3 regions of the Nocardiopsis sp. RV163 genome follow, and region 3 is predicted to be linked to each of the others. Evidence: riboswitches for the same ligand, from Rfam matches in the RefSeq annotation. Region 3 holds a riboswitch; each other region holds the start of a gene.

Region 1 (3,266 bases), on a different contig from region 3:
CACCAATGCCTGTAGTCGACACCTGGCACAAGACCGTCAAGCTCCCGAACGGCTCGCTTCGACGTGAGAAGTCCGCCTCCTACGGCCGCGGTAAGCGCTGGGCTGCCCGCTACCGGGACGACAGGGGACAGCAGAAGTCCCCGAAGTTCAAGACCAAGCCCGAGGCCGAACGCCATCTGAAGAGGGTGGAAGGCGAACTCCTGCGCGGTGCCTATGTGGACCCTGCGGCTGGCCGTGTCACCTTCCGTGAGTTCGCCGAACAGTGGCGGAGGGACGCCCTGCACCGGCCGCTGACAGCCTCCCGGATCATCGGAGAACTGGAGAACCACGTCTATCCCGAGTTCGGCAACCGTGCCCTGTCCAGAGTCCTTCCCTCCCACGTGCAGCGCTGGGTGACGCGTCTCGGCAAGTCCCTGGCACCGGCCAGTGTGGAGAGCGTCTACGCCACTCTCCGCCAGGTCTTCGAGGCCGCCGTGCGTGATGACCTCCTCGCGAAGACGCCCTGCCGGGGGATCCGACTCCCCGAGAAACGAAAGGTGACCGAGCCCGTCATGCCGGTGGAGACCCTGCGTGAGGTCGTGGACAGCGTCCCCGAACAGTTCAAGGCCGTCGTGCTCCTGGCCGCTGGTAGCGGCCTACGGCAAGGCGAGCTCTTCGGGCTGGAGCTTCACCACCTGGACACTGAGCGCCTGGTGCTGCGCGTGGAACAGCAGCTGGTCACCCCGGTGGACAACGTCGCCTACCTGGCGCAGCCGAAGAGTTCGGCCAGTTACCGGGACATTCCGCTGACACGGGAAACCGCGGACATGATGCTCGTCCACTTGGACGCCTTCCCGGCCGGGTCGGTGGATGTCGAGGACAGGACCGATCCGCACAAGCCGAGTCGGCGGACAGCACACCTGCTCTTCACACTGCCGAATGGTGGCCCCGTCCGCCGCTGGGAGTGGAACAGGGTCCTCACCCCGGCGATGGCCAAAGCGGGAATGCCGAAGCGCTCCGGGTTGCACTCGGTACGGCGCTTCTACGCCTCCCTGCTGATCCGCTACGGAGAGTCGGTCAAGACCGTGCAGACGCGCATGGGCCACAGCTCGGCCGCCATCACGCTGGATGTCTACGCCGGGCTGTGGCCAGACAGTGAGGACCGGACCCGCGAAGCGGTCGCCAGCGGGCTCGGGAATCTCCACAGTGTGCGCCCTGTGTGCGCCGACGACTCCGGCTGATCACGGCACCGCAGGTCAACGGGTCCGGTGACGCCGCCCCTACCACCAGGCGTGGAAGTGGTGCACCGGGCCCTGCCCGCCGCCCGCGTCGATCTCTTCGGCGCGCCGGATGGCCTCGGTCAGGTAGTCCTTGGCGTCGCCCACCGCGGCGGCCACGTCCGGCCGCTGCGGGAGCAGGGCCGCGATCGAGGAGGACAGCGTGCACCCGGTGCCGTGCGTGTTGCGGGTGGCCACCCTCGGGGCGCGGAACTCGACCGGGTCGGCGTCCACGGCGACCAGGACGTCGACGCTCTGCCCGCCGGGCAGGTGGCCGCCCTTGAGCAGGACCCGCCGCGGGCCCAGATCCAGCAGTCGCCAGGCCTGGGCGCGCATCGACGCCAGGTCGGTCGCCTCGGGCTCCTCCAGCAGGTCCGCGGCCTCGGGCAGGTTCGGGGTGACCAGGTCCGCGCGGGGCAGGAGCTTGGTGCGCAGCGCGTCGACGGCCGAGGCCTCCAGCAGCCGGTCCCCGCTCTTGGCGACCATCACCGGGTCCACCACCACGTTCGGCAGAGTGTGGCGGTCGATGGCCTCGGCCACGGCCTCGGTGACCTCCGAGGTGCCCAGCATGCCCACCTTGACCGCGTGCACGACGGCGTCGGTGAAGAGGGTGTCCATCTGGTGGGCGACGAAGCGCGCGGGGATCGGGTGGACCCCGGTGACGCCGAGCGTGGACTGGGCGGTCAGCGCGGTGATCACCGTCATACCGAAGGTCCCGTGCGCGGAGAAGGCCTTGAGGTCGGCCTGGACGCCCGCGCCCCCGCTCGGGTCGCTGCCGGCGATGGACACGATGTTGTACGCGCTCATGGCGTTCCTTCGCTAGTGCTAACTAGGGCAGGTTCGACGGGTGTGCTCTCAGCCGGGAACGCGTCCCGGCACCCCGCGCCTCCGGAGCCGCGTCGGCGGCCCCGGTCGTTATGTGTTCGTGGTGCGTTCCGGGCAGGATACCCACAGAACGCCGAAGGGGTCCGCCCGGGGATGCGGGCGGACCCCTGGAGGGGTTCACGGGGAGCGGGCGCTCAGGCGGAGGTGCCCTCGGCCCGGCGGTCCCTGGTCCGCTTGTAGACGCGGGCCAGGATGAACCACAGCACCAGCAGGCCGATGACCACGACGACGACGTTGCTGATCACGCCGCTCCACTGGGCCAGAACGGGCTCGATGGCCGGGCCGAAGACGTAGCCGAGGCCGATCCAGATGGTGTTCCACACCGCGGAGCCGATGACCGTGTACAGCGAGAACTTGAACAGGGGCATCCGCTCGATCCCGGCGGGCACCGAGATGAAGCTGCGGACCAGGGGCACGCACCGGCCCAGCAGCACCGCGACGCCGCCGAAGCGGGCGAAGAAGCGCTCGGCCTTGTAGAAGTCCCCGATCTCCAGCAGCGGGGTCTTCTGGACCAGCCAGGCCGTGCGCTCGCGGCCCAGGAGCGCGCCGATCGCGTAGAAGCCCCACGCGCCGACCAGGCAGCCGATCGTCGCCCACAGGATGGCCAGCCACACGTTCATGTGTCCGGCGTAGGCCAGGAACCCGGCGCCGGGCAGGACCGCCTCACTGGGCATCGGCGGGAAGAAGGTCTCGATGAACAGCGCCACGCCGACACCGGGTTCGCCCAGGGTCGTCATCAGGTTCAGGACCCACCCGATGAATCCCTCGTACTCGTGGGCGACGCCGACGTCCGGCGTCGAGGCCGCGGTCATCAGCAGATTCGTTCCCATGCGGTTGTCGTTCCCGTTCTCAGACGTGGGTGGGAGCCCGGTGGAGTTCGGCTTCCTCCATCCGGAGACGCTTGCGGCGCTCCCAGACGATGGCCGCCGCCACGATCGCGAAGCCGACCGCCATCAGGGCGACCGTCACCGGGACGTCGGTGGGGGTCAGGAACGTGCGCTCCTCGTCCTGCCAGGGCCACAGGGCACGCAGCGAACCGGCCATGAGGCCGGTGAGGACCACCAGGGTCATGTGGTGGAAGTTCTCCAGCAGGTGCTGCAGCAGCTTCACGAACAGCGACAGCCC
Region 2 (3,266 bases), on a different contig from region 3:
AACCTACCGCCGCGGACTCGGCTCCGGCACCGACCGCAGAGCACGTGTCTTGGGGCGGTGGGCCCCGAGGGGGCCGGGCCACGCGCGGCCCAGCCCCTGTCCGCGGCCTCCTACTCCGCCAGGGGCAGGTAGACCCGCTTACCCTGCTCGGCGAACTCCGCTGACTTGTCGGCCATGCCCTTCTCGATGGCGGCCACCGTCTCCAGCCCGTTCTCCTCGGCGTACCTGCGCACGTCCTGCGTGATCTTCATGGAGCAGAACTTCGGCCCGCACATGGAGCAGAAGTGCGCGGTCTTGGCCGGTTCGGCGGGCAGTGTCTGGTCGTGGAAGGACTGCGCGGTCTCGGGGTCCAGCGCCAGGTGGAACTGGTCCTGCCAGCGGAACTCGAACCGCGCCTTGGACAGCTCGTCGTCCCACTCCTGCGCCTTGGGGTGGCCCTTGGCCAGGTCGGCGGCGTGCGCGGCGAGCTTGTAGGTGATCACGCCGGTCTTGACGTCGTCCCGGTCGGGCAGCCCCAGGTGCTCCTTGGGGGTCACGTAGCACAGCATCGCCGTACCGAGCCAGCCGATCTGGGCGGCGCCGATCGCGGAGGTGATGTGGTCGTAGCCGGGCGCGACGTCGGTGGCCAGGGGGCCGAGCGTGTAGAACGGCGCCTCGCCGCACAGCTCCTCCTCCAGGCGCACGTTCTCCGCGATCTTGTGCATCGGCACGTGCCCGGGCCCCTCGATCATCACCTGCACGTCGTGCGCGCGGGCGATGTGGGTGAGTTCACCCAGGGTGCGCAGCTCGGCGAACTGGGCCTCGTCGTTGGCGTCGGCGATCGACCCCGGCCGCAGCCCGTCGCCGAGGGAGAAGGTGACGTCGTACTCCCGGAGGATCTCGCACAGCTCCTCGTAGTGGGTGTACAGGAAGCTCTCCCGGTGGTGAGCCAGACACCAGGCCGCCATGATCGAGCCGCCGCGCGAGACGATGCCGGTGACCCGGCGGGCGGTGAGCGGCACGTAGCGCAGCAGCACGCCCGCGTGGACGGTCATGTAGTCCACGCCCTGCTCGCACTGCTCGATGACGGTGTCGCGGTAGACCTCCCAGCTCAGCGCGGCCGGGTCGCCGTTGACCTTCTCCAGGGCCTGGTAGATGGGCACGGTCCCGATCGGGACGGGCGAGTTGCGCAGGATGCGCTCGCGGGTCTCGTGGATGCGCTTGCCGGTGGACAGGTCCATCACGGTGTCGGCCCCCCATCGGGTGGCCCACACCATCTTCTCCACCTCCTCGGGGACGGAGGAGGTGACGGCGGAGTTGCCGATGTTGGCGTTGATCTTGACCAGGAAGTTCTTGCCGATGATCATCGGCTCGGACTCGGGGTGGCACCGGTTGGCGGGGATGACCGCCCGGCCCACGGCCACCTCACGGCGGACGAACTCGGGGTCCACCCCCTCGCGGGCGGCCACGAACCTCATCTCGGCGGTGATGGTCCCGGCCTTGGCGTGGGCGAGCTGGGTGGTCGCGCCGCCGGAGGGGGCGGGCGCGTGGGCCCACTCCGCGCGGGCGGGGGCCAGGCCCCGGTGGACGTCGATGTGCGCGGTGTCGTCGGTGTACGGGCCTGAGGTGTCGTACAGGTCGAAGTGGCTGCCGTTGCCGAGTTCCACCCGGCGCTGCGGGACGCGGAGGGTGTGCCCCTCGGGGGTGGCGACCTCCCGGTAGACCTTGCGTGATCCCATGATGGGACCTGTGGTCACCCGGTGGTCGGCGGTGGAACTGACGTCGCGGCCGTCGAGAGCCGTCATGGCATGCCTCCCTACGTCGGAATTACCCGAACAGGTTCTGCGGTCGGCGACACCGTTGAGTCGCCCTCTCAGCCCGCCATGGCGCGAGCTCCCGCGTTGCGTATGAAGATGTGGGGGCGCCTGGGGCGCCCCGTGCACGCGGGACCGGGGCGGCCCCGGCCCGTGTGGCCCCCGACACTGTATCCGGCCGCGGAGCGGGACTGTCCACCCTCCCCGGGATACAAAAGTGTCTCCCGCACGCCACCCCCGGCGGCGCGGACGGCACGGGTTCGTGCCGTCCTCCCCCGGGTCAGAAGAGCGTCTGCGGCTCGTCTCCCCCGGTGTCGGAGAGCGGTTCGAGCAGGTCGGGGCGGTTGTTCTTGATGCTGTTGACGTCGGTGGAGACCTCGTCCACGTCGAAGCGGTCGGCCGGGGTGTCCTGGAGCAGGTGGGCCAGCTCGTCGGCCCCGGTCGCCGGATCCAGCCAGGCCGCCCAGTCCCCGGGGGGCACGACGACGGGCATGCGCTCGTGGATGTGGGCGAGCTCGGGGGCGGCCTCGGTGGTGACGACGGCGCAGCTCCACACCCACGCGGCGGGGTCGTCCTCGGCCGCCTCCGGGTCGCGCCAGCGCTCGAAGATCCCCGCCAGGGCCAGGGGCCGGTCGTCGGGGTAGTGGATGGAGTAGGGCTTCTTGTCCGCCTTGGCCTTGCGCTTCTTGTGGTGGGGGTCGGTGACCGGCGAGGTGCTGGCCTGCACGGTCCCGTCCCTGCCGATCAGCTGCCACTCGTAGTAGGCGTCGGCGGGCAGCAGGCAGCGGCGGCGCCGGAAGGCCGTGCGGAAGGCGGGCTTGTCGGCGATGGTCTCGCTGCGGGCGTTGATCATCCGGTAGCCGATGTTGCGGTCCTTGGCCCAGGAGGGCACCAGGCCCCAGCGCATGGTGTGCAGGGAGCGGGGCCCCGGCTCCCCCCGGTCCTCGGCCTGCGGGGGCGGGCCGAGGACGGCGTACACCGGCCTGCCCGGCGAGATGTTGTAGTCCGGGTCCAACTCCTCCAGCGGCGGCCACGCCCGCGGATCGGTCTCCTCGGGAAGGGCCTGCTCGGGCAGGCCGAAGGCGAGTTGCAACTGGTGCACGTTCCTGGACTGGGCATAACGACCGCACATGGGTGTGATCCTACGGCCGAAACAGCTCCTTCCCTCCCCGAACACCCGTATCCGCCGGTGTCCCCCGCACCGGAGCACCCGACACGGCCCACCGGTTCCGCCGGGCCTCAGCCAGGCGCCGGTGCGGCGGGCTCCCCCTCCGCGCGGCCGGGGTCCCGCTCCGCGCCCCCGTCCGCGTCCCGGTCCCGCCGCGCCCGGACCAGACCGGCCAGCACGGCCAGGCCGCCGAGCGGTGCCAGCGTCCACGGGGCCCACGAGGAGAGGGCTCGCAGCAGCACCGAGCGCACGCGGGCCTGCTCGGCCCGGGCCGCGACCTGCTGCTCGGCCAGGACCAGCCGCGC
Region 3 (3,266 bases):
GCGCACGACCGCTTCCACGTTCGTGTCGTCGGCGAACTCGCGGCGGTCGCCGTTGACGATCAGTTCCACTGCTACTACCTACTTGCGCGTCGTGCCGTGAAACGGCGGGCGTACTCGGGCAGGTCTCCGTCGGTCAGGGCCCGGGCCATGGCCTCACCGGTCACCGGGGTCAGCAGGACCCCGTGCCGGAAGTGCCCGGCGGCCAGGTGCAGTCCCGGGACCCGCGTGGGCCCCAGGAGGGGTTCGTTGTCGGGGGAGCCGGGGCGCAGGCCGACGCAGGTCTCGGTGACCTCCAGCTCACTCACCCCGGGGACGAGTTCGCGCGCGTCCCGCAGTACCTGCCAGAGCCCCCCGACGGTGAGCGAGGTGTCGTGGCCCAGCTCCTCCTGGGTGGCGCCGATGACTACCTCGCCGTCGGCGCGCGGCACCAGGTAGGTCGGGAACCCCCGGACCAGGCCGCGGACGGTCCGGCCCACGAGCGGCGGTTCCCCGTCGGGCACCCGGGCGCGCAGCAACTGCCCCTTGACCGGGCGCAGCGGCGGGACCACGGGTTCGGGGACCGCGACGCCCTCACCCCAGCAGCCCGCGGCCAGTACCACCTGGTGCGCGGGCAGGGTCTGGCCCGCCGCGGCCTCCCCCGCCAGGCGCACGCCCAGCCGGGCGCCCCCGGGGCCGGGGGAGAGTACCTCCCCGACCAGCCCGCGGACCTCGGTGACGCCCGCGCGCCCGCCCGCCGCGGCCAGTGCCCGCAGCAGCCGCCGAGGGTCCACGGAGTGGTCGTCGGGGGCCAGGACGCCGCCGCGCACGGACGGGGCGAGCATGGGCTCCAGGCGGCGGCACTCGCGGCCGGTCAGGCGCTCGGCGGCGACGCCCAGCCTCCGCTGGAGCGCGTGCAGTTCGGTGAGGACGGCCAGGTCGTCGCGGTCGAAGGCGACCAGCAGCGTGCCGGTGGCGCGGTGGCCCACGTCCAGGCCGCTGGCCTCCTCCAGCTCGGAGACGAAGTCCGCGTACATGCGGGCCGAGCGGATGCCCAGTTCCATGAGGGGTTCCTCGCCGAACGCCGCCTCGGTGGCGGGGGTCAGCATGCCCGCGGCCACGGTGGAGGCGGCGCGGGCGGGGTCGGACTCGACCAGGGTGACGCTCAGTCCGCGTTGGGCGGCGCGCCAGGCGGTGACCCGCCCGACGAGGCCGCCGCCGACCACGACGACGCGGTCGCGGTGGGAATCGTCGGAGGTGCGCACGGCTGCGGCTTCCACTCCCTTCGCCGGCATGATCCGGATCAGGTTCGTGCGGTCGGAGGCTCACAGCCCCCCTCTCAGCCGGGTCCCACCCGGCTCCCGCGGGATGTAGGGGTCTGTCCCCATTCTAGGGCCCGTGGCCGACGCGCGCCGTGCCGGGGGGAAGGAGGTGCGCGGATGTGGCAGATTGGTGGTGTGACACAACGCGACATCGACACGCTGATCGGCGACTGGCTGACCCTCAAGGAGGCCGCCGCTCCGCTGGGCGTGAGCCCGAACAGGATCAAGACGCTGATCCGCGAGAACCGCATGATGGGTGTGGTCCGCGACGGCGAACTCTCCATTCCCGCGGCCTTCATCGACGGCGACGACCTGGTCAAGGGGCTGCCGGGGACGCTGCTGCTGCTCACCGACGCGGGCTTCTCCTCCGAGGAGGCCCTGCGCTGGCTGTTCACCCCCGACGACTCCCTGCCGGGCACGCCGATCCAGGCCATGCGCGAGAACCGGGGAACCGAGGTGCGCCGCCGGGCCCAGAGCCTGGCCTTCTGATCCGCGGCCTACGGTCCGCGGACCCGCTCGGGACCCGTCGGGGCCCAAGGGGAGGGGGCGCGCCGTCGAGCCCTCCCCCTTGGGTCCGAACGCGCCAGGGCCTAGGGTGGACCGTGTGAGGACCAGTCACGGAACCAGCCTGCGCAAGCGCCTGGACGCATCGCTTCTGTACCTGTGCACCGACGCCCGCACCGGCCGGGGCGACCTGGCCGAGTTCGCCGACGCGGCCCTTGCCGGGGGAGTGGACATCATCCAGCTCCGGGACAAGGGCCTGGAGGCGCGCGAGGAGATCGCGGCACTGGAGGTGATGAAGGAGGCGTGCGAGCGGTACGGCGCCCTGCTCGCGGTCAACGACCGCGCCGACATCGCCCGCGCCGTGCGCGCCGACGTCCTCCACCTCGGCCAGCGGGACCTGCCCGTGCCCATGGCCCGCGACATCATCGGCGCAGACCCCTTGATCGGCCGCTCCAACAACGACGCCGCCGCCGCGGCCGCCTCCGCCGAGGAGCCCGGCAGCGACTACTTCTGCGTCGGACCGACCTGGGCGACGCCCACCAAACCGGGCCGCCCGGCCGCCGGGCTGGAGCTGGTGGAGGCGGCCGCGGCGCTGGGCACCGACCGCCCCTGGTTCGCCATCGGCGGGATCGACGCCGACAACATCGACCGCGTGCTGGACGCCGGGGCCCGCCGGGTCGTGGTCGTGCGCGCGATCACGGAGGCCGAGGACCCCCGGGCCGCGGCCGCCGCTCTGCGCCGGCGCCTGGCGGCCCGCGCCGGGGGCTGACCGGAGCCCGGGAGGCCAGCGCCGCCCGGTCACCCGGCGGAGGAGCCGTCCCGTCAGCAGCGCCGCCGACGCGCCGAGGCCCGCGCACGGCAGCATCGCGCCCGGGGTCACGTAGTCCACGTACGAGCCGCCGGTCACCCCCTCCACGGCCGAGCCGAAGACGGCGACGAACAGCAGCATCACGGCTACGGGGGCGACGGCGGCGGCGACCATGCCGCCGGCGTTGCGCAGCGCGTGGGTGAGGCTGCGCCGGGTCAGCACGCGTTCGGCGCGCAGGGGGGCGGTCACCGCTCTCCCCCGGACGAGGGGATCCAGGTCCTGACCATGCTGTGGACCTACGTCCGCGCGGAGGCCGGTCTCACCGGGGACCTGGAGCTGGCCCTCGCCCACCGCATCGAGACCCTGGTTCCGGCCGACGCCCACCCGCGCGTACACGCGCTCCTGGCCGACGGCCTGTTCGGGGGCGCCGCCGCGTGCGGAGCCGGGAGCGCGGAGGACGCCGACTTCGACCTGGCCGTCGACCTCGTCCTGGACGGCGTCGCCTCCCGGGCCGCCCGGTCCTAGGGGATCAGCAGGACCTTGCCGAGCACCGTGCGCCCCTCCAGCGCGGCGTGCGCCTCGGCGGCCCGCTCCAACGGCAGGGTCAGGCCCACGTGCGGGGTGATCCTGCCCATGCGGGCCATCTCCAGCACCAG

What was found. Region 3 has a riboswitch for thiamine pyrophosphate ahead of thiO (glycine oxidase ThiO). Riboswitches for the same ligand answer to the same signal wherever they lie in the genome.
Region 1: it holds a riboswitch for thiamine pyrophosphate, as region 3 does, so the genes downstream of both, thiD (bifunctional hydroxymethylpyrimidine kinase/phosphomethylpyrimidine kinase) here and thiO (glycine oxidase ThiO) in region 3, are expected to answer to the same signal.
Region 2: it holds a riboswitch for thiamine pyrophosphate, as region 3 does, so the genes downstream of both, thiC (phosphomethylpyrimidine synthase ThiC) here and thiO (glycine oxidase ThiO) in region 3, are expected to answer to the same signal.

What each region holds. Positions count from the first base shown of each region.
Region 1 is NZ_LEKI01000031.1:32,609-35,874, reverse strand. It holds gene xerC (tyrosine recombinase XerC) at 6-1,220, shown strand; gene thiD (bifunctional hydroxymethylpyrimidine kinase/phosphomethylpyrimidine kinase) at 1,260-2,063, opposite strand; TPP riboswitch at 2,051-2,149, opposite strand; gene ABD54_RS08475 (DedA family protein) at 2,276-2,971, opposite strand; gene ABD54_RS08470 (DUF368 domain-containing protein) at 2,991-3,266, opposite strand, start outside.
Region 2 is NZ_LEKI01000049.1:5,499-8,764, reverse strand. It holds gene thiC (phosphomethylpyrimidine synthase ThiC) at 111-1,784, opposite strand; TPP riboswitch at 1,778-1,889, opposite strand; gene ABD54_RS11360 (SOS response-associated peptidase) at 2,074-2,925, opposite strand; gene ABD54_RS11355 (DUF3068 domain-containing protein) at 3,033-3,266, opposite strand, start outside.
Region 3 is NZ_LEKI01000084.1:1,879-5,144, reverse strand. It holds gene thiS (sulfur carrier protein ThiS) at 1-69, opposite strand, end outside; gene thiO (glycine oxidase ThiO) at 75-1,271, opposite strand; TPP riboswitch at 1,240-1,351, opposite strand; gene ABD54_RS15705 (Rv2175c family DNA-binding protein) at 1,434-1,787, shown strand; gene thiE (thiamine phosphate synthase) at 1,903-2,571, shown strand; gene ABD54_RS15695 (hypothetical protein) at 2,896-3,135, shown strand; gene ABD54_RS15690 (zinc-binding dehydrogenase) at 3,132-3,266, opposite strand, start outside.